4 regions of the Janthinobacterium sp. 17J80-10 genome follow, and region 1 is predicted to be linked to each of the others. Evidence: predicted binding sites of a transcription regulator. Region 1 holds the regulator's gene; each other region holds the start of a gene.
What was found. Region 1 encodes sigma-54, which starts transcription at its own class of promoters, with help from an activator protein. Its sites were predicted from a motif close to TGGCANGNAANCTGCTTT; they were not measured.
Positions count from the first base shown of each region.

Region 2: EKL02_RS00670 (PEP-CTERM sorting domain-containing protein) is a predicted target of sigma-54. The motif match lies at 4,520-4,537, and genes of this name have one in related genera.
Region 3: nirB (nitrite reductase large subunit NirB) is a predicted target of sigma-54. The motif match lies at 3,719-3,736, and genes of this name have one in related genera.
Region 4: pedF (cytochrome c-550 PedF) is a predicted target of sigma-54. The motif match lies at 3,886-3,903, and genes of this name have one in related genera.

Region 1 is NZ_CP035311.1:3,956,690-3,962,065, forward strand. Features, by position in the region: gene lptA (lipopolysaccharide transport periplasmic protein LptA) at 1-367, shown strand, start outside; gene lptB (LPS export ABC transporter ATP-binding protein) at 384-1,124, shown strand; gene EKL02_RS17725 (RNA polymerase factor sigma-54) at 1,140-2,615, shown strand; gene raiA (ribosome-associated translation inhibitor RaiA) at 2,718-3,074, shown strand; gene EKL02_RS17735 (enoyl-CoA hydratase/isomerase family protein) at 3,142-4,224, shown strand; gene EKL02_RS17740 (deoxyguanosinetriphosphate triphosphohydrolase) at 4,237-5,373, opposite strand; partial or broken gene aroKB (bifunctional shikimate kinase/3-dehydroquinate synthase AroKB) at 5,375-5,376, opposite strand, start outside.
Region 2 is NZ_CP035311.1:147,325-152,700, forward strand. Features, by position in the region: gene EKL02_RS00645 (EAL domain-containing protein) at 1-1,217, opposite strand, end outside; gene EKL02_RS00650 (lipase) at 1,497-2,642, shown strand; gene EKL02_RS00655 (hypothetical protein) at 2,738-3,025, shown strand; gene EKL02_RS00660 (hypothetical protein) at 3,062-3,313, opposite strand; gene EKL02_RS00665 (hypothetical protein) at 3,390-3,614, opposite strand; gene EKL02_RS00670 (PEP-CTERM sorting domain-containing protein) at 3,826-4,440, opposite strand; gene recD (exodeoxyribonuclease V subunit alpha) at 4,622-5,376, opposite strand, start outside.
Region 3 is NZ_CP035311.1:3,643,819-3,649,194, forward strand. Features, by position in the region: gene EKL02_RS16200 (nitrate reductase) at 1-871, opposite strand, end outside; gene nirD (nitrite reductase small subunit NirD) at 868-1,221, opposite strand; gene nirB (nitrite reductase large subunit NirB) at 1,247-3,685, opposite strand; gene EKL02_RS16215 (nitrate/nitrite transporter) at 3,938-5,152, shown strand; gene EKL02_RS16220 (bifunctional protein-serine/threonine kinase/phosphatase) at 5,183-5,376, shown strand, end outside.
Region 4 is NZ_CP035311.1:2,897,689-2,903,064, forward strand. Features, by position in the region: gene EKL02_RS12990 (DUF779 domain-containing protein) at 64-456, opposite strand; gene adh (aldehyde dehydrogenase) at 584-2,104, opposite strand; gene EKL02_RS13000 (transporter substrate-binding domain-containing protein) at 2,465-3,295, opposite strand; gene pedF (cytochrome c-550 PedF) at 3,372-3,845, opposite strand; gene EKL02_RS13010 (sigma-54-dependent Fis family transcriptional regulator) at 4,122-5,376, shown strand, end outside.

The DNA.
Region 1 (5,376 bases):
CATGAAAGCGCACAAGATGGTGGTAACGCAGGATCCTGCGGGATACCAGTTTGCCACCCTGCACGCAGGCCAGGGCAAACCGGCCAGCTTCCGGCAAAAGCGCGACGGTGGCGCGAACCTGTGGATTGAGGGTGAAGCAGAACGCATTGAATACGACAACAAGGCCGATGTCGCAAAACTGTTTTCCAAGGCCAAAATGCGCCGCCTCGAAGGCACCAAGGTCACCGACGAGGTCGAGGGCGAATTCATTTCTTATGATAATCGCACGGAATTTTTCGCTGTCAACAACACCTCCTCCGATAGCAGCAAACCCGGCGCCGGACGTGTCAAGGCGGTCATTCAACCGCGCAACGAAGCCAAGAAATGAACCAGGAATGATCAGCATGAGCAGCAAACTTCTTGCCCGCGGATTACAGAAAAGCTATGGCGCGCGCCAGGTATTGCGCGACGTTTCTCTGGAAGTGGGCAGCGGCGAAGTGGTCGGCTTGCTTGGCCCTAATGGTGCCGGCAAGACCACCGCTTTTTACATGATCGTCGGCCTGGTGCCGTCGGATGCGGGCGATATCGAGCTCAACGAGGTGAGCATTTCCCGCTTGCCGATTCACCGGCGTGCCAACCTCGGCCTGTCCTACCTACCCCAGGAAGCCTCGGTTTTTCGCAAGTTGACGGTGGCGGAAAATATCCGTGCCGTGCTGGAACTGCAGCGCGATGATGGCAAGCCATTGTCGAAAGCGGTTATCGAAGAAAAGCTCGACCTGTTGCTGGCAGAGCTGCAGATTGAAAAGCTGCGCGACAGCCAGGCCCTGTCGCTTTCCGGCGGCGAGCGCCGTCGCGTAGAAATCGCCCGGGCACTCGCAACCAGCCCGCGCTTCGTGTTGCTGGACGAACCCTTTGCCGGTGTCGACCCGATTGCCGTGATCGAAATCCAGCGCATCGTGCGCTTTCTCAAGGAACGCGGGATTGGCGTGCTGATCACCGACCATAATGTGCGTGAAACGCTGGGCATTTGTGATCGCGCCTATATCATTAACCAGGGTGTCGTGCTGGCCAGTGGCCGCCCGGATGACATCATCGCCAACGAGTCGGTGCGCCGGGTCTATCTTGGCGAACATTTCAGGATGTAAGCAAGCGGCATCGCCATGAAACAGTCACTTCAGCTACGCGTATCGCAGCATCTGGCATTGACGCCGCAGTTGCAGCAGTCGATCCGGCTGCTGCAATTGTCGACGCTGGAATTGCAGCAGGAACTGGAACATATCCTGGCTGACAATCCCATGCTCGAGCGCGTTGACGATCCGCTCGACCATTCGGTGCGCCTGCTTGCCGATGGCGCCATCAACCAGACCAGCAGCCCGGCGGAAAAGTCCGCCGCCGAAGATGCGCCGGCGGCCGATGGCGAAACTGCCTATGAAGGCGCAGAAGGCGGCGAGGCGGCGGATGGCGGCAATGGCGAGGCCGACTGGAGTTTCGACGATGTCGCCCGCACCGGCAAGAACCCTGAAGACGACGACTCACGTCCGCAACTGGAAGCGCACCACATCACGTTGCGCGAACACCTGCTGGAACAGATGCGCCTGACCAGCCATGAGACGCGTGATCGCGCCCTGATGGAATTGATCATCGACGCCATTGACAACAATGGCTACCTGGAAGAGCCGCTCGAGGAAATTCATGCGCGCTTGCCTGCCGAGCTGGAAATCGATCCGGAAGAATTGGCCATCGCCCTGAAACTGGTGCAAAGTTTCGAGCCGGCCGGCGTCGGCGCGCGCGACGCCGGTGAATGCCTCGCACTGCAAATCCGGCGCATGCCGAAAGTGCCGATGGTGACACGACGCATGGCGCTGACCATCGTCGAAAAGCACCTCGGCCTGTTTGCGCAGCGCGACTTCAACAAGCTCAAGAAACTGCTCGATTGCGATGACGAGGATTTGCGCGAAGCACAGTGCATCATCCGCCAGTGCAACCCCCATCCCGGGGCTGTCTTTGCCAGCGATGCCGCCGACTATGTCGTGCCGGACGTAATCGTCAAGCGCGGCAAGAACGGCTGGCAAGTCATGCTCAATCATGATGTGATGCCCCGGCTTCGCGTGAATGCCTTGTACGCGAATATCCTCAAGCAAAACAAGGGTGAGGGCTCACTCACTTCGCAATTGCAGGAAGCAAAATGGCTCATCAAGAACATGCGCCAGCGCTTCGACACGATCCTGCGGGTTTCTCAAGCCATTGTGGAGCGACAACGCAATTTCTTTTCGCATGGCGCCGTCGCCATGCGCCCTCTTGTCTTGCGCGAAATAGCTGATACACTAGGTTTACACGAGAGTACTATTTCTCGTGTAACAACGCAGAAGTACATGCTGACGCCGCATGGCATGTTTGAGCTGAAGTATTTCTTCGGCAGCCATGTCGCCACAGAAGCCGGCGGCGAAGCTTCATCAACGGCGATACGGGCGTTGATCAAACAATTGATAGGAGCTGAAGACCCCAAGAACCCCCTCTCTGACAGCAAGATTGCAGAAATGCTGGGGGAGCAAGGCATGGTCGTTGCCCGGCGCACTGTGGCCAAGTACCGCGAAGCCTTGAAAATCCCGCCAGTCAACCTGCGCAAGTCCTTGTAGTAGTCCTTGCAGTATTTGTTGTATTCGTTGCTGTGTTCAGGCGACACGCACTTGCCTTTGTCGACCGTGAACCGCCAGTGACCTTATTTTAAGGAGCGCTGTATGAATCTGACCATCAGTGGACATCATCTCGAACTGACCCCTCCTATCAGGGAATATGTGCATGCCAAGCTGGAGCGCATCAGGCGCCACTTCGACCATGTCATTGATGCTGCGGTCATCCTCACCGTGGACAAACTTGCAGAGAAAGACAAGCGCCAGCGGGCTGAAATCACCTTGCGCATGCGGGGCAAGGATGTCCATGTGGAATCCATCGCGCATGACCTTTATGCCGCAATCGATGGGCTGGTCGACAAACTCGACCGTCAGGTCCTCAAGTACAAGGCCATCCTCCAGGATCACCAGCACCAGGCCATCAAGCACTTGCCGGAATCCATGACGGCCGCACCGGAAGAATAAAACCGGCGCAATCAACTTCTGCAAATGTAACCAGGGGCGCGCCAAGCGCCCTTTTTATTACCCGATCATGAACGACCATATCCTGACCCGCATCCAGCATCGCACTGGCATGCTCACCCTGAACCGCCCGCAGGCACTGAACTCGCTGTCACTGGAAATGGTGCGCGCCATGACGCGCGCGCTGCTGGACTGGCGCGATGACGATGCAATCAAGGCGGTGTTCATCCACAGCAATAGTGAAAAAGCCTTTTGCGCCGGCGGCGATATCCGTTTTTTTTACCAGTCCGGGCAAGCCACGCCACAGCAAGGCAGCGCCCTGATAGAGGATTTTTTTACCGAGGAATATGCGCTTAACCGGCTGATCCATCACTACCCCAAGCCCTACATCGTGCTCATGGATGGCATCGTGATGGGTGGCGGCATGGGCATTGCCCAGTGCCACTCAGCCGGAAGGCTGCGGATCGTCACTGAACGCAGCAAGCTCGCCATGCCCGAAGTGAATATTGGCCTGTTTCCGGACGTCGGCGGAAGTTATTTCCTGTCGCGTGCGCCGGCTCAGATCGGCACCTGGCTGGCCCTGACGGCCAATCCCGTCGGCGCCGCCGATGCCCTGCATGCGGGGCTGGCGGATGTGTTTATTCCGGCGGAGCGGCTGGCGGACCTGCACGCCTTGGCGGGCACAGGCGACGGCAACGATATCGACCAGGACGTGCGCCACTTTGCCGCGCAATTTTCTGCAGGCGACACCGGCGAACTGGCACGGCAGCGTGACGCCATCGACCACCACTTTTCCTTTGACGACGTGCCATCGATCATGGATTCGCTGGCCGGCGATGCCTCGGCGTTTGCGCAGACCACCCTGGCAACCATGCAAAAGCGCTCGCCGCTCATGCTGTGCGTGACCTTGCGGCAGTTGCGCGCGGGCGCCGGCATGACATTCGAAGAGTGCCTGCGCATGGAACGTTCGATGATGCGCCACTGCTTCAAGCAGGGCGAGGCCTTCGAGGGCATCCGTGCCGCCGTGATCGACAAGGACTTGTGCCCGGCATGGGGATCGCCCTCGCCGCAAGCCGTCAGCGCAGAAATGGTGGCAGGATTTTTCCAGCCTGCGTGGCCGGCGCATGCGCACCCGTTGCGCACTTGGCTCTAGAGGCCGCGGGCTTCAGATCTCGTCGATCATGAACAGGCGGCGGTGTTCGCGCATGGCGTAGCGATCCGTCATGCCTGCGATATAGTCGGCAACCTTGCGCGCCTGCCGTGCCGGATCGCCGCCAGCCACCTGGTAGTCCGGCGCCAGCAGGCGCGGCTCTGCCATGAACGTCTCGAAAAGCTCGCGCACGATCCGTTTGGCCTTGCTGGTCATGCGGTTGACCTGGTAATGCCGGTACAGGTTCTCGCGCAGGAAACGTTTGAGCAGCAACTCTTCCTTGCGCATGGCATCGGAAAAACTGATGAGTGCGGGCGCGTTGCGCACCTGTTCGAGGCTTTGCACGCCAGCATCCTGAATTTTTTGTCCGGAAGTGCTGATCAGGTCGACGATTAGGGTATTGATCATCCGCCGCACGGTCTCGTTGATCATCCGCCGCCCGCCGATACCCGGAAACGCAGCTTCCGCCTCGCGCCGATGGCGCGCGAAAAAATCGATTTCGTCGAGCTGCTCGATGGTCAGCAAGCCTGAGCGCAAGCCATCGTCGATATCATGGTTGTTGTAGGCGATTTCATCGGCGAGGTTGGCCAGTTGCGCTTCCAGGGTTGGCTGCTTCTTTTCCAGGAATCGCTGCCCGAGCTCGCCCAGCATGTGCGCATTCTGCGAGGAACAGTGCTTCAAAACGCCTTCGCGCGTTTCAAACATCAGGTTTAATCCATCGAATGCGCCATAGCGCTCTTCGAGCTTGTCGACCACCCGCAGGCTCTGCAAGTTGTGTTCGAAGCCGCCATATTGGTCCATGCAGGCGTTGAGGGCATCCTGCCCGGCGTGGCCGAACGGCGTATGCCCGAGGTCGTGGGCCAGCGAAATCGCTTCAACCAGGTCTTCATTCAGGCGCAGATTGCGCGCGATCGAGCGGGCAATCTGTGCCACCTCAATGCTATGCGTCAGGCGCGTGCGGAACAGGTCGCCTTCATGATTGACGAACACCTGGGTCTTGTATTCCAGGCGGCGAAAGGCGGTGGAGTGGACGATGCGGTCACGATCGCGCTGGAACTCGGTACGCGAGGTGGCGGGCGATTCGGCGAAACGCCTGCCTCGCGATGTCGCGGAATGTGCCGCATAGGGAGCGAGGTAGGCTTCGAGATTCATGTC
Region 2 (5,376 bases), 210 kb from region 1:
ACATGCTTTGCATTGAGAAAGCCTCGTTCGGTTGCTTCCACCATGATGCCGCCGGGTCCGATGCCCGCTTTTTTGATCATGTCATGCAGTTCGTTGACAATATCGTTGCTTTGGAGATCCTCTGGCGATAAGTTGATGCCGACATGGAAATCCGTGTTCCGTTGCAATAGCTCGGCAATGTCGCGTACGACCAGCGCCATCACTTTGCGGGTCAATTGCCTGATCAGGCCATTTCCCTCCGCGGCGTGGATGAACAGGTCAGGCGCCAGCACTTCGCCATCTTTGCGGCGCCAGCGGATCAGCGCTTCGGCGCCATGCCAGCTGCCGCTTTGCAGATCGACCAGCGGCTGATAGAGCAGGAAGAACTCATCCGCGCGCAGCGCAACGCGCAGCAGCGCTGGTAGCGACAACTGCTGCCGTGTCAGGTAAAACACCGCGAACGCCAGCATGAGGCCCGCCGCAATTCCCACTGGTACCACCAACAGTGCTGTGCGGCGCATCCCCGCGCGCAGATAGGTGGCCGGCACGGCAGCGTAGGCAGTAAAGGCATTCAGTCCGGAATACTCGGTCGCGACGATATAGTCACCGTCGAAGCGCCGGTTTTTTTGTCCCGGCCTTGTGCCTTCCAGCCATTCCGGCTTGAACGCCCCACGGTTCATGAGCGGCTTGCCATCCTGGCCAACCAGGCCAATCGCCATGTCTGGCCGGTACATTGCCACGTCCAGCGGCAAGGATCGATGCACAATCGCCGCATAGCCACTTTGCTCGCGCGTGGAAATCGTGAATCGCATGGTCGGCGCAAACGGCAGCACGACCGAGGCGCGTATGCTGACCCCGGTAATATTCACATAGTCCGGTGCGCCTATGGCAATGCCGACGCCGTGACTGCCCAGCGAAGAACACATGAGTTTATTGTTGGCAACATACCCCACTGTCTGGAGATTGGTCGAACCGACGTCGATTTCGCGCATGCGCTCGATGTTTTCCAATGAGCATGGATCGGCGGACCGCGCGGCCTCCAGCTTGTCAAATGCAGCCAGGATCTGCAGGCTGGTTTCGTCGCTGCGACGCAGGACTTCGCTGGCAAGACTGGCGGCGCGCACTCTTTCTTCGTCGAGGCTCTGGCTGCCCGCCACGTACAGCGCAACCAGGATCGGCGCCGCGATGGCAATCAGGCCGACAACCAGTGCCATGACGATGGCGGCACGTTTTCTCAACTCGGTCTCCTTGACTCGCACATCGCATCGCCTGCGGTTTGATTTACCCAGTAATGTTCTATGGATCGCGGCAGCCTGCAATATCCTTTTTCTGCTGCAGCTGCGTTCTCTTACTCTATATGATTCTCCACATGCTTTTGGTTTTTTCCATTGGGGCCACGCGTTCGCACGCCCCTGTGGCTCTTCACTTTATTTGCTGCAAGACAATCTCCTGTCTGAATTAATTTTTCGCGAATTTGTTCCGCATTACAATTGGCTTTTCACCCTGGAGCGCCTATCGTGCCGCAGCAACCTGCTGACTCACCGCTTCGTCTGACTGGTTTTCGCACGGTATTCGCCTGCCTGTTTCTGGCCGGAGCCGCCACCTTCACGATGCCCCAACCTGCCCATGCGCTGAGCTGCGGCGTCCATGAAAAAAGCGTGTGCAAGGGAGAGGACAAGCAGTTTGCCGGCGGATTCAATCCCGGCACTGGCTACGGTGGCTTTGGCGGCGGCGCGTGCCGGGCGCGGCAGACGCCCGTGATTTTTATCCACGGTAATGCCGATGGTTCCGTGAGCTGGGATGCCCCGCCGGGCAATGTTGCCGGCTATCCGACGCCGCCACGTTCCGTGTATGCGGAAATGAAGGCGCGCGGCTACCAGGATTGCGAATTATTTGGGGTGACCTATCTTTCGGCGGAAGAACGCAAGCTGGAAAACGTCGGCAAGAATTATCACCAGCCAGCCAAATATCGCATCATTCATGATTTCATCCTGGCGGTGCAAGCCTATACCGGCAAGCCGCAAGTCGATATCGTGGCCCATTCGCTGGGTGTGACGCAAACGCTGGCGACCTTGCACTACTACAAGATGTCTGGCTCTGTGCGCAAGTTCGTCAATATCGCCGGTGGCCTGCGCGGCTTGGCCAGTTGCCAGCTGACCGGCTTTGCCAACCCGCAGGCGCCGACCTGCGGATCGCAAAATTTAGCAGACGGCAATACCTTCGGTTTTTATCCGGAAGGTTATGCCGGCGTACTGTGGGTGAGCAACCCGTGGACCGGCACCGGCACGCCCAGATCGTTGCGGCAAGCGCCCAAGCATGCTGCTGCCACGACGTTTTATACCATTAGCGCAGGCAACAGGGACGAGGTGGCTTGCGCTGCGTCGGGCTTCCACTCCGGCTGCCATCTCACCAGCAAATTCGACGCTGCGCCCAACGTGCGGGCACAAATCGACATCGGCGCCGGCGCAGATGCGGCGCAACTCGACCTGGACTGGTCGGACAAATCGCCCTTCAATCGCATGGGCGGCGATGCCAGCAATGGCATTGGCCACTTCCGCGCCAAGGATAATGCCGGCACCATCATTTACCGAATGCTGCAAACGGATTGCCGCGGCCTGGCATGCGCCCAGGAGTATCGCTATGGGCCCAAATCGGCTTACTAAAGCTTGCCATGTGCCTGAAGTTTGTTCAAACGCAATAACTGGAGTTTGTCACCGGAAAATAATTGGTGTTTTGACAACTGGATGACACCAAGATGATGAATCCGAACCTCGTTGCCGCGGCCCAGCATGGCAGCGCGTCGGTTGCGTTGCGCGCGGAAGCCTATCTGGCCAGCCTGCATGAAACCTCGGGAAACAACCTCACGGCCAACCTGGCGAACGGCATGGCGCTGGTGTCGGGACTATTGTGCGGCAAGCCGGATAATGCCCCCGCACAGGAACTGCACCGGGCGTTGGCAAAGCTGGTACTGGCAAAAATGCAGCGCATTGCGCGCGACACCAGCATGGGTCGCCAACAAGAAGCCTATCCCTGCTTTACCTCTTAAGCCAAAAGCAAGCGCCATCCGGCACCCGCTGCACGGCTATTTGCTCAGGCCGTCGACCAGCACGTGGCCTTTGATGAAGCCAGCCTGAATCGCGGCCGCGCGGTTGGGATAATCGCCGTCGTCGCCGGACTCGCCTATGACTTCGCTATCGCTGCTGGGGTCTTCTCCCGGCCAGGCAATGCGTACGGCGTAATCCCAACATGCGCGGGAACCTTCGTGGGGCAATGCAGTGACATAAATTTCCATGTCCTTGTACAGCTCGGTTTGCCAATCCTGTTCGCTTGCCATGACCACCTCCTGTATTGTTCAGCATAGTGGATTATGCAGACGATAGCAGGACAATCTTCAAGCGTGCCGCAATCGTTCAGCGGGCTTTCGACAACACGATCAGCCAGCGGCGCAGCAACAGGATATGCAGATGACCAGGAGCAACGCCCGGGTTGCATTCAAGAAGAGGATGCGCGCGGTAATAGCGCGTGCGGCAATCACGCCCGATGGAAACTTCGCGGCGGCCAACCCGCAGCTGGATGCTGGTTGCCACGTAACCGGGATGGAAACTGGTAGGGAGGGAAGACGTCAGGTTTGCCATGGTGCTAGCCTTTCTTGTATGTTATTGACATTGAACGCAACGCCACTTTAGCACGAACACTGTACGAATACACAGTATTAACTGTATTAATAAACAGTATTTTAAATGGTGTTGTTTTCAAGTCAATTGCATGAAAGGCCACTCAGGCACAGCGGCATGCTGGCATAAAAAACGGCAGCCTAGGCTGCCGTTGTTGTCTGGCTTGGTGCGATTACTTCTGGCGACGACGGCCCAGCAGGAATGCCGCCAGTCCCAGGCCCAGCAGCGCCAGGGGTGCCGGTTCCGGCACTTCTGCTGCAGCAACATACTTGAAATCATCGAGAATGAAATAATCGTACGTGTAGTTGCTTTGGTCGGTCAGCACGGCGTAAGCAATCGGCGCGTTGTCGGTGCCGCCGATGAAGCCGACGTACTGGCCGGACTGGGCAGCGATGTTCAGCGTGCCAAGCAGCGAGCCGCCGACGCCGAACAGGTCGATGGTCCAGGGCTGGTCAGCCGCGCCCCAAGAAAAACCGAAGGCGGAAACCGGGTTGGCAAACGCAATGGTGAACGGGCTGTCGCTGGACTGGCTGGCGATGTAATTGCCGCTGGCGCCATAGCTGCCGGAATAAGTGTTTTCAACAAACAGGGGCTGGTTGCCGCTGAAGGTGACAAAGCTGTTAAAGGTACGCGAGGTGAAGGAGCCGGTGGCTTCCGCATTGAAATCAAGTACGGTGGCGCCGTTCAGGGCAGGATCGGCGCTGCTGGAAATCAGTGCTGCAGCAGAGGCGGCGCTTGCCGACAGCATCAGGGTGGCGGCAATCAGGAAGTGCTTGAAGCTTTTCATGGGAATCCTTTGCTTGGGTATTTGAAGGTGCCTGTCCCAAGAGGAACAAGCTGCCATTAATTTGCAATTTGGAATCATTAATGCAAAAGTCAGGCCACCCAAGACAAGTGATTGTTTTTATTGGGAAATCTAAATTTCGTTAAAGAAATTTTCATGCTGCTGTAAATATTTCCGACAGATATCAAATTCTACCTGGCGTTTCCCCCTCTTCCATTGCCGCCTCGCCCAGCAAGACCTGCAAGCCGCTGGCGCGCTTGGTCTTGCGCAAAACCGCTGCTTCCAGCACGGCCGCCGCCGGCGTCACCAGCGTAAAGCATTCTCGGGCGCGTGTGATGCCCGTGTACACCAGTTCACGCGCCACGACCTGCCCGGCTTCCGGCGGCAAGACCATGGCCACATGGCGGAATTCCGAGCCTTGCGACTTGTGCACGGTCATCGCATACGCGGTTTCCACCGCCGCCAGGCGCGTTGCCAGGACGCTGCGCACCGCGTCGCCGTTGAGGAAGTACACGCGCTGGGCATCGGCGCGCGCCGGGTCCGGCAATACGATGCCGATGTCGCCGTTGAAGACGCCGACGCCGTAATCGTTGCGGCTCACCATGACGGGCCGGCCTGCGTACCATTCGCCGCGGCGACGGATCAGGCCTTCCCTTTCCAGGCGCTGTTCGATGGCCTGGTTGAGGCCGGCCACGCCCCACTCGCCCTCGCGCACGGCGCACAGGATGCGGAACGTATCGAAGGCCAGCAATACCGATTTCACCCATGCCTCGTACGCGACAGGATCGGCCGCATCGTCGGCCCGCGGCATTTTTTGCAGCAGCGCGAGATAGGCGCGGTAGCCGCCCGCGGCGCCCGCGCGGCCATCTGTCGCCAGCGCCAGCACGTCGGACTGCCGTGCATGCGCGATCCAGTGCACAGGGCCGCCGTCCGGGCAGC
Region 3 (5,376 bases), 310 kb from region 1:
CGAAGAGGCGTGCCGCCGCCACCAGGTCTTCTTCGCGGATGCCGCACACCTCGGCAACGTAAGCCGGGGTATAGTCGCGCACGGTCTGCTTGAGTGCAGCAAAACCTTCAGTGTGCGCCTCGATGTAAGCGGTATCGACCAGGTCTTCCCACAGGCAGATGTGCAGCATGCCGTTAAACAGCGCAACGTCGGTGCCCGGCAGAATCGGCAGGAACAAATCGGCTTCACGCGCGGTGTCGGTCTTGCGTGGGTCGGCGACGATCACTTTCATGTTCGGGTTGGCCTGGCGCGCTGCTTCCAGACGGCGGTACAGGATCGGATGCGCATAGGCGGTATTGGAGCCGACGATGAACACCACATCGGCCAGGGCAATGTCCTCGTAGCATGCCGGCGGCGCATCCGCCCCCAGGGTTTGCTTGTAGCCGGCGACGGCGCTCGACATGCACAGGCGCGAATTGGTGTCGACATTGTTGGTGCCGATTAAACCCTTGGCGAGCTTGTTGAAGACGTAATAGTCCTCGGTCAGCAACTGGCCAGAGATGTAAAAACCGACACTGTCGGGCCCGTGCGCAGCGATGGTGTTGGCGAATGTCTTTGCCATGAAATCCAGGCTGGCATCCCACGTCGTGCGCTCGCGCGTGCCTGCTCGCGCCGTACGCATTTCCGGGTAGAGCGCGCGCGCCTGCTGCTGCAGCACCGGGCTGGCAGACAAATGCAGCGTGCTGCCCTTGGTGCACAGGCGGCCAAAATTGGCCGGATGGTCGGGATCGCCCTTGACGCCGGTCACCTGCTGGCCGTCGGATTCAATGATCACGCCGCAGCCGACACCGCAATAGCAGCAAGTCGCCTTGGTTTGCCGGAGTTCGCTCATGCAGCCTTCGCCTCCATGCCGAGCGTATTCAATTCATTGACGTCCAGGTGTACCTTGCCATCCTCGACCTTGACGGCGAATCTGGTAGTGCATCCCTCATCCGGCGAAACTGCGCAGCCGGAGGCAAGTTCAATGTTCCAGTTGTGCAGCGGGCAGGCGACTTTTTCACCGAAGACGATGCCTTGCGACAGCGGTCCGCCCTTGTGCGGGCACTTGTCCAGCAGCGCAAACACCTTGTCTTCGCTATTGCGAAATACGGCAACATTCGTCTGGCCGGCGCGCTGCACGACGCGCGCGCCCAGTACAGGGATGTCGTCTACCTGGCAAATTGATTTCCATTGTTGAGTCATGGCAGTTCCTTGTTCGATAGATGAATCAGAAGGTCAGAGGCGCAAACTGGCGGGTATCGACCATTGCCTTTTCCGATTCATGCCAGGGATCCGGCTCGCCATCCAGCGCAAACAGCAAGCGCTCATACAAGGCCTTGCGGTTGGCGGCGTCTTCCAGAACCTTCTTCTTGACGTAGTCCAGGCCGACGCGGCCGACGTAATGGACCGTGCGCTCCAGGTACCACCCCTCTTCGCGATACAGCTGCAGGAAAGCGCCAGTGTATTCCAGAACTTCTTCGTGGGTCTTCAGCTTGACCAGGAATTGCGCGACTTCAGTCTTGATGCCGCCATTGCCGGCCACGTAAATCTCCCAGCCGGAATCCACACCGATCACGCCGACATCCTTGATACCGGCTTCGGCGCAGTTGCGCGGACAGCCGGACACCGCCAGCTTGACCTTGTGCGGCGAGTACATGCGCGCCAGTTCACGCTCGAGTTCCTGGCCCATGCGGGTCGAATCCTGGGTGCCGAAGCGGCACCATTCCGAACCGACGCACGTCTTCACCGTGCGCAAGCCCTTGGCGTACGCCAGGCCCGATGGCATGCCAAGGTCATGCCAGACTTCACGCAAGTCTTCCTTCTTCACGCCCAGCAAGTCGATGCGCTGGCCGCCGGTGACCTTCACCGTCGGGATCTTGAACTTGTCGACCACGTCGGCAATGCGGCGCAACTCCGAGGCGCTGGTTTCGCCGCCCCACATGCGAGGAATCACCGAGTACGTGCCATCCTTCTGGATATTGGCGTGCGAACGCTCGTTGATGAAACGCGATTGCGGATCATCCTTGGCCTCGTGCGGCCAGGTCGAGATCAGGTAGTAGTTCAGCGCCGGGCGGCAGGAGGAGCAGCCATTGGGCGTGCGCCACGCCATGAATTGCATCACGGCGGGAATCGTCAGCAGCTTGTTGGCCCGGATGGCGTCGCGCGCTTCCTGGTGGGTATGGTCGGTGCAGCCGCACATCGGCTTGGCCTTGGCGGAAGTGGAATAGTCACCCCCTGCCGTCGCCATGATGATCTGCTCCACCAGGCCGGTGCAGGAGCCGCACGAGGCCGATGCCTTGGTGTGCTTGCGCACGTCTTCCAGGGTGAACAGCCCTTTTTCCTTGATAGCCTTGACGATGGTGCCCTTGCATACGCCATTGCAGCCGCAGACTTCGGCTTCATCCGGCATCGCGGCGGCCTTGGTATAGCCTTCATGGCCGACGTCGCCGGGACGGCCTGTATTGGATTCGCCGAACATCAGGGTATCGCGGATTTCGCCGACATCCTTGCCTTCGCGCAGCAGCTTGAAATACCAGGTGCCATCGACCGTGTCGCCATACAGGCAGGCGCCGACCAGCTTGTCATCTTTGAGCACCAGCTTCTTGTAGACGCCGCCGATGGGATCCGACAGGATGATTTCTTCAGTGCCCTCGCCGCCCATGAAGTCGCCGGCGGAAAACAGGTCGATGCCCGTGACTTTCAGCTTGGTCGAGGTGACCGATCCCTGGTAACGGCCGATGCCGAAATTGGCGAGGTGGTTGGCGCACACCTTGGCCATCTCGAACAGCGGCGCCACCAGTCCGTACGCGGTGCCGCGATGGTTGACGCATTCGCCGACGGCGTAAATGCGCGGATCGAACGTCTGCATGGTGTCGTTGACGACGATGCCGCGGTTGCAATGCAGGCCGGCCGATTCCGCCAGCTTCGTGTTGGGGCGGATGCCCACGGCCATCACTACCAGCTGCGCCGGCACTTCGGTGCCGTCGGTGAACCGCACCGATTTCACGCGGCCATTTTCATCGCCAAAGATTTCCTGGGTATTTTTTTGCAAGAGGAAGTTCAGGCCGCGCTCTTCCAGGGATTTTTGCAGCATCTTGCCGGCGACGGAATCGAGCTGGCGCTCCATCAGCACCCCCGACAGGTGCACCACTGACACGTCCATGCCGCGCAGCTTCAAGCCGTTGGCCGCTTCCAGGCCGAGCAGGCCGCCGCCGATAACGATCGCCTGCTTGTATTTGGCGGCCGCCTCGATCATGGCGTTGGTGTCCTGGATATCGCGGTAGGAAATCACGCCGTTGAGTTCCTTGCCAGGCACCGGCAGCACGAACGGGTCGGAACCCGTGGCCAGCAGCAGGCGATCATATTCTGCGGTGGTGCCATCCTCGGCAATGACCAGGCGACGGGCGCGGTCGATCTGCGTGATCTTTTTACCAAGATGCAGCGTGATATTGTTTTCTTCATACCAGTCGACATCATTCAGCATGATGTCCTTGATGGTCTGCTCACCCGCCAAAACCGGCGACAGCAGGATACGGTTGTAATTGGCATACGGCTCAGCGCCGAATACAGTGATGTCGTAGACGTCCGGAGCGAGCTTGATCAACTCTTCCAGCGTGCGCACCCCGGCCATGCCGTTACCCACCATTACCAGCTTCAGCTTTTTCATTGCACTACCCTCCAGATTGTTCTGCACTACCCCTAAGCAAAAGCAATGCCAGTTGTCGGTGCAGCCAAAACGTCGAAAAAAATGCAGCGACGCTCCGTGCTGGTGAATTTTCCAAACCTATTTGGTGCAAGGCACCGTCCCGACACATTTTCCGACCCACATCACAGCGTGCACCACATATGTACGCACAAAAATGTTGGCATGGCACTTGCATAGTGCACTGCATTCACTTTTTTGGACTCCCGGGGACATATGCAAAAATCTTCATTCTGGAAGGCGGGTCACACGCCTACGCTGCTGGCCGCATTCTTTTATTTCGACCTGAGCTTCATGGTATGGGTCATCCTCGGGCCGCTTGGCGTGCAAATCGCCAAAGACCTGGGTCTCACCGCTGCGCAAAAGGGCATGATCGTGGCCACGCCGCTATTGGCCGGCGCGCTGCTGCGCATCGTCATGGGTGTTCTCGTGGACCACCTGAAGCCGAAAAAGGCGGGTGCCATCGGCCAGGCGATTGTCATTGCCGGCATGCTGTGGGCCTGGCTGGGCAAGCTCGACACTTACTCCAGCGTCCTGACGCTGGGCATCCTGCTGGGGGTGGCCGGCGCCGCATTTGCAGTAGCGCTGCCGCTGGCGTCACGCTGGTATCCGCCGGAGCACCAGGGCACTGCGCTGGGCATTGCCGGCGCAGGCAATTCCGGCACGGCCTTCGCCGCCCTGTTCGCGCCCAGCCTGGCGCTGGCATTCGGCTGGCAAAATGTCTTCGGCTGGTGCCTGATTCCGCTCAGCGTCGCCTTTGCCGTCTATATGGTGTTTGCCAAGGATGCGCCGGCGGCACCGCCGCCGAAATCGATGGTCGAGTACCTGCAAGTGCTGAAGGACAAGGATGCCTGGTGGTTCATGTTCTTCTATGGCGTCACCTTTGGCGGCTTTTCCGGGCTGGCTTCGTCCCTGGCAATCTATTTCAATGGCCAATACGGCCTGTCGCCGGTCACCGCGGGCTATTTCACTGCCGCCTGCGTATTTGCCGGCTCGCTGGTGCGCCCGCTAGGGGGACGTATCGCCGACCGCATTGGCGGCATCAAGACGCTGTCGATCATGTACATCCTGGCAGCGACATTCCTCTTTATCGCCAGCTTTGGCCTGCATTCAGCCATCATGGCCGTCGTCGTATTTGTGCTGGCGATGCTGGCGCTGGGCACTGGCAATGGCGCGGTATTCCAGCTGGTGCCGCAGCGCTTCCGCAAGGAGATCGGCGTCATGACCGGGCTCGTCGGCATGGCCGGCGGCATTGGCGGCTTTTATCTTGCCTCCAGCCTGGGCTACTCCAAGCAACTGACCGGCAGCTATCAAATCGGCCTGACCATTTTTGCGTCGCTGGCGGTCATCGCCCTGATCGGACTTTCCATGGTAAAAGGCCGCTGGCGCACCACCTGGGGCAGCGCTGCGATGACGACGGCGAAGATCTGACTATAATGCCGGGAACAGAGTTATAAGATCATGTCGTTACTAGTCGCTGCCGGCCATGCCACCGAAGCAGGAACCCGTCCCCGCAACGAGGACTTCGTCGGCATGGTCACGCCTGGCGCGCCCGAGATTTCCACCAAGGGCTTGCTGGCGGCAATCGCCGATGGCGTTTCCGGCAACGATGGCGGCCGCCAGGCATCGGAATACACGGTGCGCGGGCTGCTGAC
Region 4 (5,376 bases), 1.1 Mb from region 1:
AAACATGCTCGGCATCCACGTTCATCCCCCGGGCAAACCAGGATGAGCAGATTTTTCTTGCCGTCATCCGATCAGTATCAGATTCGCCGCTTCCGCCAGTTGCCGGTTTTCCTGATCGGTAAACAAGCGCGAGCGGGTCAAAAAGCGTTTGCCGGTGCCGTTATCGAGCGCAAACATGCCGCCATTGCCATCGACGACGTCAATGATGAGTTGTGTGTGCTTCCAGTATTCGAACTGGTCCGATCCAATGTAAAACTTGGCGCCGTCCAGGTCTCCGAGATAGACATCGGTCGTGCTGACATTGAATTCACCAACCGAATAGCATTGCGGCGCGCTGCCATCGCAGCATCCGCCCGATTGAAAGAACATCAATGGCCCGTGCATTTGCCGCAGCATGGAAATGAAATCGAGCGCAGCCTGCGTTGCAATTACGCGTGGAATGTGTGTGCTTGACATGATATTTTTGGCAACATGAACGAAATAAGTTATCCCGCCGCGCCGCAGCGGGCACCTCATGCGATTGAGTAGCAGCACGCCCTGCTTGTGACAAGGCGCGCCCTACCGTTTCACACCATTTCAGTGTTTAGAAAAAGCCCAGCGCCTTCGGGCTATAGCTGACCAGCAGATTCTTGGTTTGCTGATAGTGTTCCAGCATCATCTTGTGCGTCTCGCGGCCAATGCCTGATTGCTTGTAGCCGCCGAAGGCCGCATGCGCCGGATACAGGTGGTAGCAGTTGGTCCACACGCGCCCCGCCTGGATGGCGCGGCCAACGCGGAAGGCGCGCGAACCGTCACGGGTCCACAAGCCGGCGCCCAGGCCGTACAGCGTATCGTTGGCAATCGCCAGCGCCTCGGCTTCATCCTTGAAGGTGGTCACCGATACCACCGGCCCAAAGATCTCTTCCTGGAAGATGCGCATCTTGTTGTTGCCGGCAAAGACCGTCGGCTTGACGTAGTAGCCGCCGGCCAGGTCGCCCGCAAGCTTGTTCTGCTCGCCGCCGATCAGCACCTCGGCGCCTTCCTGGCGGCCGATGTCCATGTACGACAGGATCTTTTCCATCTGTTCATTGGAGGCCTGGGCGCCGATCATGGTGCTGCTGTCGAGCGGGTTGCCCTGCTTGATGGCGGCTACCCGCGCAATGGCGCGTTCCATGAATTTCTCGTAGATCGATTCCTGTACCAGCACGCGCGACGGGCAGGTGCAGACTTCACCCTGGTTCAGGGCAAACATCGCAAAGCCTTCCAGGCACTTGTCGAAGTAATCGTCATCGGCATCCATGATGTCGGCGAAGAAGATGTTGGGCGATTTGCCGCCCAGCTCCAGCGTCACCGGGATGATGTTTTGCGCGGCGTATTGCATGATCAGGCGGCCGGTGCCGGTTTCGCCCGTGAAGGCGATCTTGGCGATGCGCTTGCTGGTGGCCAGCGGCTTGCCCGCTTCCAGGCCAAAGCCGTTGACGATGTTGAGCACGCCCGGCGGCAGCAGGTCGCCGATCAGTTCGATCAGCACCAGGATCGAGGCCGGCGTTTGCTCGGCCGGTTTCAAGACCACGCAATTGCCGGCGGCCAGCGCAGGCGCCAGCTTCCACACCGCCATCAGGATGGGGAAATTCCAGGGAATGATCTGGCCGACCACGCCGAGGGGCTCGTGGAAGTGGTAGGCATAGGTTTCCGAATCGATCTGCGCCACGCTGCCTTCCTGGGCGCGGATGCAGCCGGCGAAGTAGCGGAAATGGTCGATCGCCAGCGGGATGTCGGCCGCCATGGTTTCGCGGATGGGCTTGCCATTGTCGATGGTCTCGGCGGTGGCGATCAATTCCAGGTTCGCTTCCATGCGGTCGGCCATCTTGTTGAGGATGTTGGCGCGCTCGGTGAGCGAAGTCTTGCCCCAGGCAGCGCGGGCAGCGTGGGCAGCGTCCAGCGCCAGTTCGATATCCTCGGCGGTGGAGCGGGCGATTTCGCAAAACGGCTGGCCGGTGATCGGCGTGATGTTCGGGAAGTACTCACCCTTGACCGGCGCCACGAATTTGCCGCCGATGTAATTGTCGTAGCGTTGCTTGAACGGGTTCTTGATCCCCAGCTTGCTGATGTCTGCCAAATTCATTTCTGCCTCCTAAGATTTATTGGAACTACACGTTGATTGGAACAGGTGCTGCTAACACCTTCCTCTTTCGCAATCGGCGTGCCAGCTTGCCAAATCCCTGCAAATCCCCCGCAAACCCGCGCCGCGCCGAGGTCTTGCCGACAGCGCCCGATTGTTGGCCGCAGCCGCGCAGCGTGCCGTTTTGTTTTTTTATGAACAACAGGATCGGCCAGGTGTACCAATTTGTAGCAACTGTCCACTACCCTGGTCATGCAAAGGTCGAGGGATGCCGCAATCACGCCAGCAATTGCATATAGAAAAAATGCAGGCCCGGCGACGCGCGTCGCACAGTGCCTGCATTTGCGGAAGGGAAGTGGAATGTCAGGGCCTGATCGCCGCCACGCCATGCTTCGAAAATATCTTTGCCAGTTCGCCGGACGCCGTCAGTTCATCGCTTGCGGCCTGCAGCAGCCTGGCCAGCTCGGCCTGGTCTTTTTTCACCGCCATGCCAACCACCCAGCCCTGCCGCGGCAAGCGCGGGAAGCTTACATCGTGGACTTGATAATTCGGGTCGCGCCCCACCGCCGATTCAATTTCCGAACGGTTGGCCAATACTGCGTCAAGGGCGCCGGCCTGGAGTTGCGCCAGTGCCTCGGCGGCAGTCGGATAGATCCGGACTTGCTCGCGGTACTTGCCGCCATCCTCGCCCAGCAGCACGACGGCCGAGATTGAAATCTTTTCGACGCCGATTTTTTTTCCGGCGAGCGACGCCAGGCCGTCGTAGCTGGGCACGGTCGCCACGCGGCGCACCAGCTGCACCGCGTCGCGGTAATACGGCGCAAAAATTTCCACCTTCGGATTTTCTGCAATCAGGTGCCGGTCCACCGGCACATGCAGCAGCACGTCGGCCGGACCGTAGCCAAGGTAATGCCCCTTCCACACCATGTTGCGCAAATCGTCGCCGAGATTTTCACCGGCCGGAAATGGCAGCAGCGCCAGCTTCAACCCCAGCTTCTTTGCCAGCGCCTCCGCCAGCTCGATATCGATGCCGCGGCCACCGGCCGAAAATGGCACCAGGTCGTCGTAGACCGCCACTTTCAAGGTACCCGACTGGCGGATTTTTTCCATGTCGGCATGAGCTGGCAGTGCCAGCGACCATGCCAGGAAAATGACCATCAACGCAGCCATGCTGCGAAAAAAGAACTTGGGCATGCTTGTCTCCAATGCGTTGGGCACCCGCCTGTGGCGGGCACATTGCTGAGACGGGGGATTTCCCCGCCTTGCAGGCTTACTTGGTTGCGCGACGCGTTTCCAGGTAGGCCTTCAGCGCCCACACCGCTTCCTGGCTCAACGTGCCCTCGAACGGCGGCATGTATACCGCGCCGTTGCGTACCTTGCCCTGACGGACCGAGCTGGCGAAATAGGCATCGTTCTCCTTGAAGCACGCCTGCTTTTTGGCCTCGTTTTTTTGTCCCATGCAGTCGCGGTCGAGCAAGCGCAGGTCGGGGGCGATCCCGCCGGAAATCGCCTCCAGCCCGTGGCAGCGCGCGCAGTTCTGGGTGTACGCCGAGGTGCCGATCCGGACTGCTTCGGTATTGCCCCGATAGGGATTTTCAGCGGCCCACTTGTCGCCCAGCTTCGGCAACGACTTGGTGTCGACTGCCTGCGGCGTGACGTCGCCATGCGCGGCGGCCGGCAGCGTTACCGCGCCCAGGGCGGCAAAGATGGAACTGATGGCGATGATGCGTTTTGCGAGATTCATGATGACTCCTCCTATTGGTTTTGAAATGACTGGAGGCATCTGTGCAATTGCCATGCCAAGCGTTTTAGGCAGCTTGGCACCCGGGCATTGATTCGTTTTGGAACAGGTGTTGCATTTGCGAGCACAACAATCGCAAAAAATGAAACAGCCAACGGCGAAAACGGCCGGACAGGCTAAAAATCGCGCCGGCACTGGTGGTTCAGCGCTTTTTTACCGGGTGGCATGGTTTGTGCGAATTAGCGCTTGTTATGAACCGTGTTTGGAGCAGGCGCCACCATGATAAAAGAATCCCGCGAACGTTCCATCGCTTACGGCCTTACCGAGAGCGCCATTCCCGACTTCAGCCCGGTGAACCGCACCGACCTGACGCTGGCCATCGAGCAAAACCGGATCTTGCACACGCATGCGCTGCCGGTGATGGAAACCTTGTATGAGCAAATCATCAACACCCACAACATGGTCATCCTGACGGATGCGCACGGCCTGATCGTGCATACGCTGGGCGATGACGATTTCCTGGAGAAAGCCAACCGGGTCGCGCTGCAGCCGGGGGTGGCCTGGTCGGAACAGAGCAAGGGCACCAATGCGATCGGCACTGCCATCGCCGAACAGGCGCCGGCCCAGGTCCACGCCAACGAGCATTATCTGATTGCCAATCATTTCCTGACCTGCTCAGCAGCGCCGATCTTCGATTCGGAAGGCAGCGTGATCGGCGTACTCGACGTCACCGGCGACCAGAACAGCTTTCACAAGCACACCATGGGGCTGGTGCGCATGTCGGCGCAGATGATCGAAAACCAGATGTTTTCCGCCGCCTTTTCGGACGCTATCACGCTGCGTTTCCATAGCCGGCCGGAATTCATCGGCACTCTGATGGAGGGCATCGCCGCCTTTACCCAGGGCGGGCGCTTTTTGTCAGCCAACCGCTGCGGCCTGTTCCAGCTCGGCTTGCCTCTCAACTCGCTGAAGATGCATACCTTCAGTTCGCTGTTCGGCTTGCCGGTGTCAGCCCTGTTCGACCATTACCGCACCGCCTCTCCGGGCTTGCTGAACTTGTGCATGCATAGCGGGGTTCGGGTCTATGCGCGTGCACAATTGCATCGGGCGAACATGTTCTTTCAGGCAGAGCCGTTGCCCGCTGGCGCATCCGAGCGCAGCGCACCGCCGCAGGCACAGGCTGCACAGCGCGTCGACCAGCAGGCGACACGCCGCCTGTCGAGCCTGCATTACCTCAATACCGGCGATGCCCAGATCGCCGCCCTGATCGAGAAAGTGAACAAAGTGCTCGGACGCGATATCGCGATCCTGGTCACCGGCGAAACCGGCACCGGCAAGGAATTGCTGGCGCAAGCCATCCACAATGATTCGCCGCGCGCAAACAGCCCCTTCGTTGCCGTCAATTGCGCCTCGATTCCCGAGACGCTGATTGAATCGGAGTTGTTCGGCTATGAAGACGGCGCCTTCACCGGCGCCCGCAAGAAAGGCAGCGTCGGCAAGATCCTGCAAGCCAATGGCGGCACGCTGTTCCTGG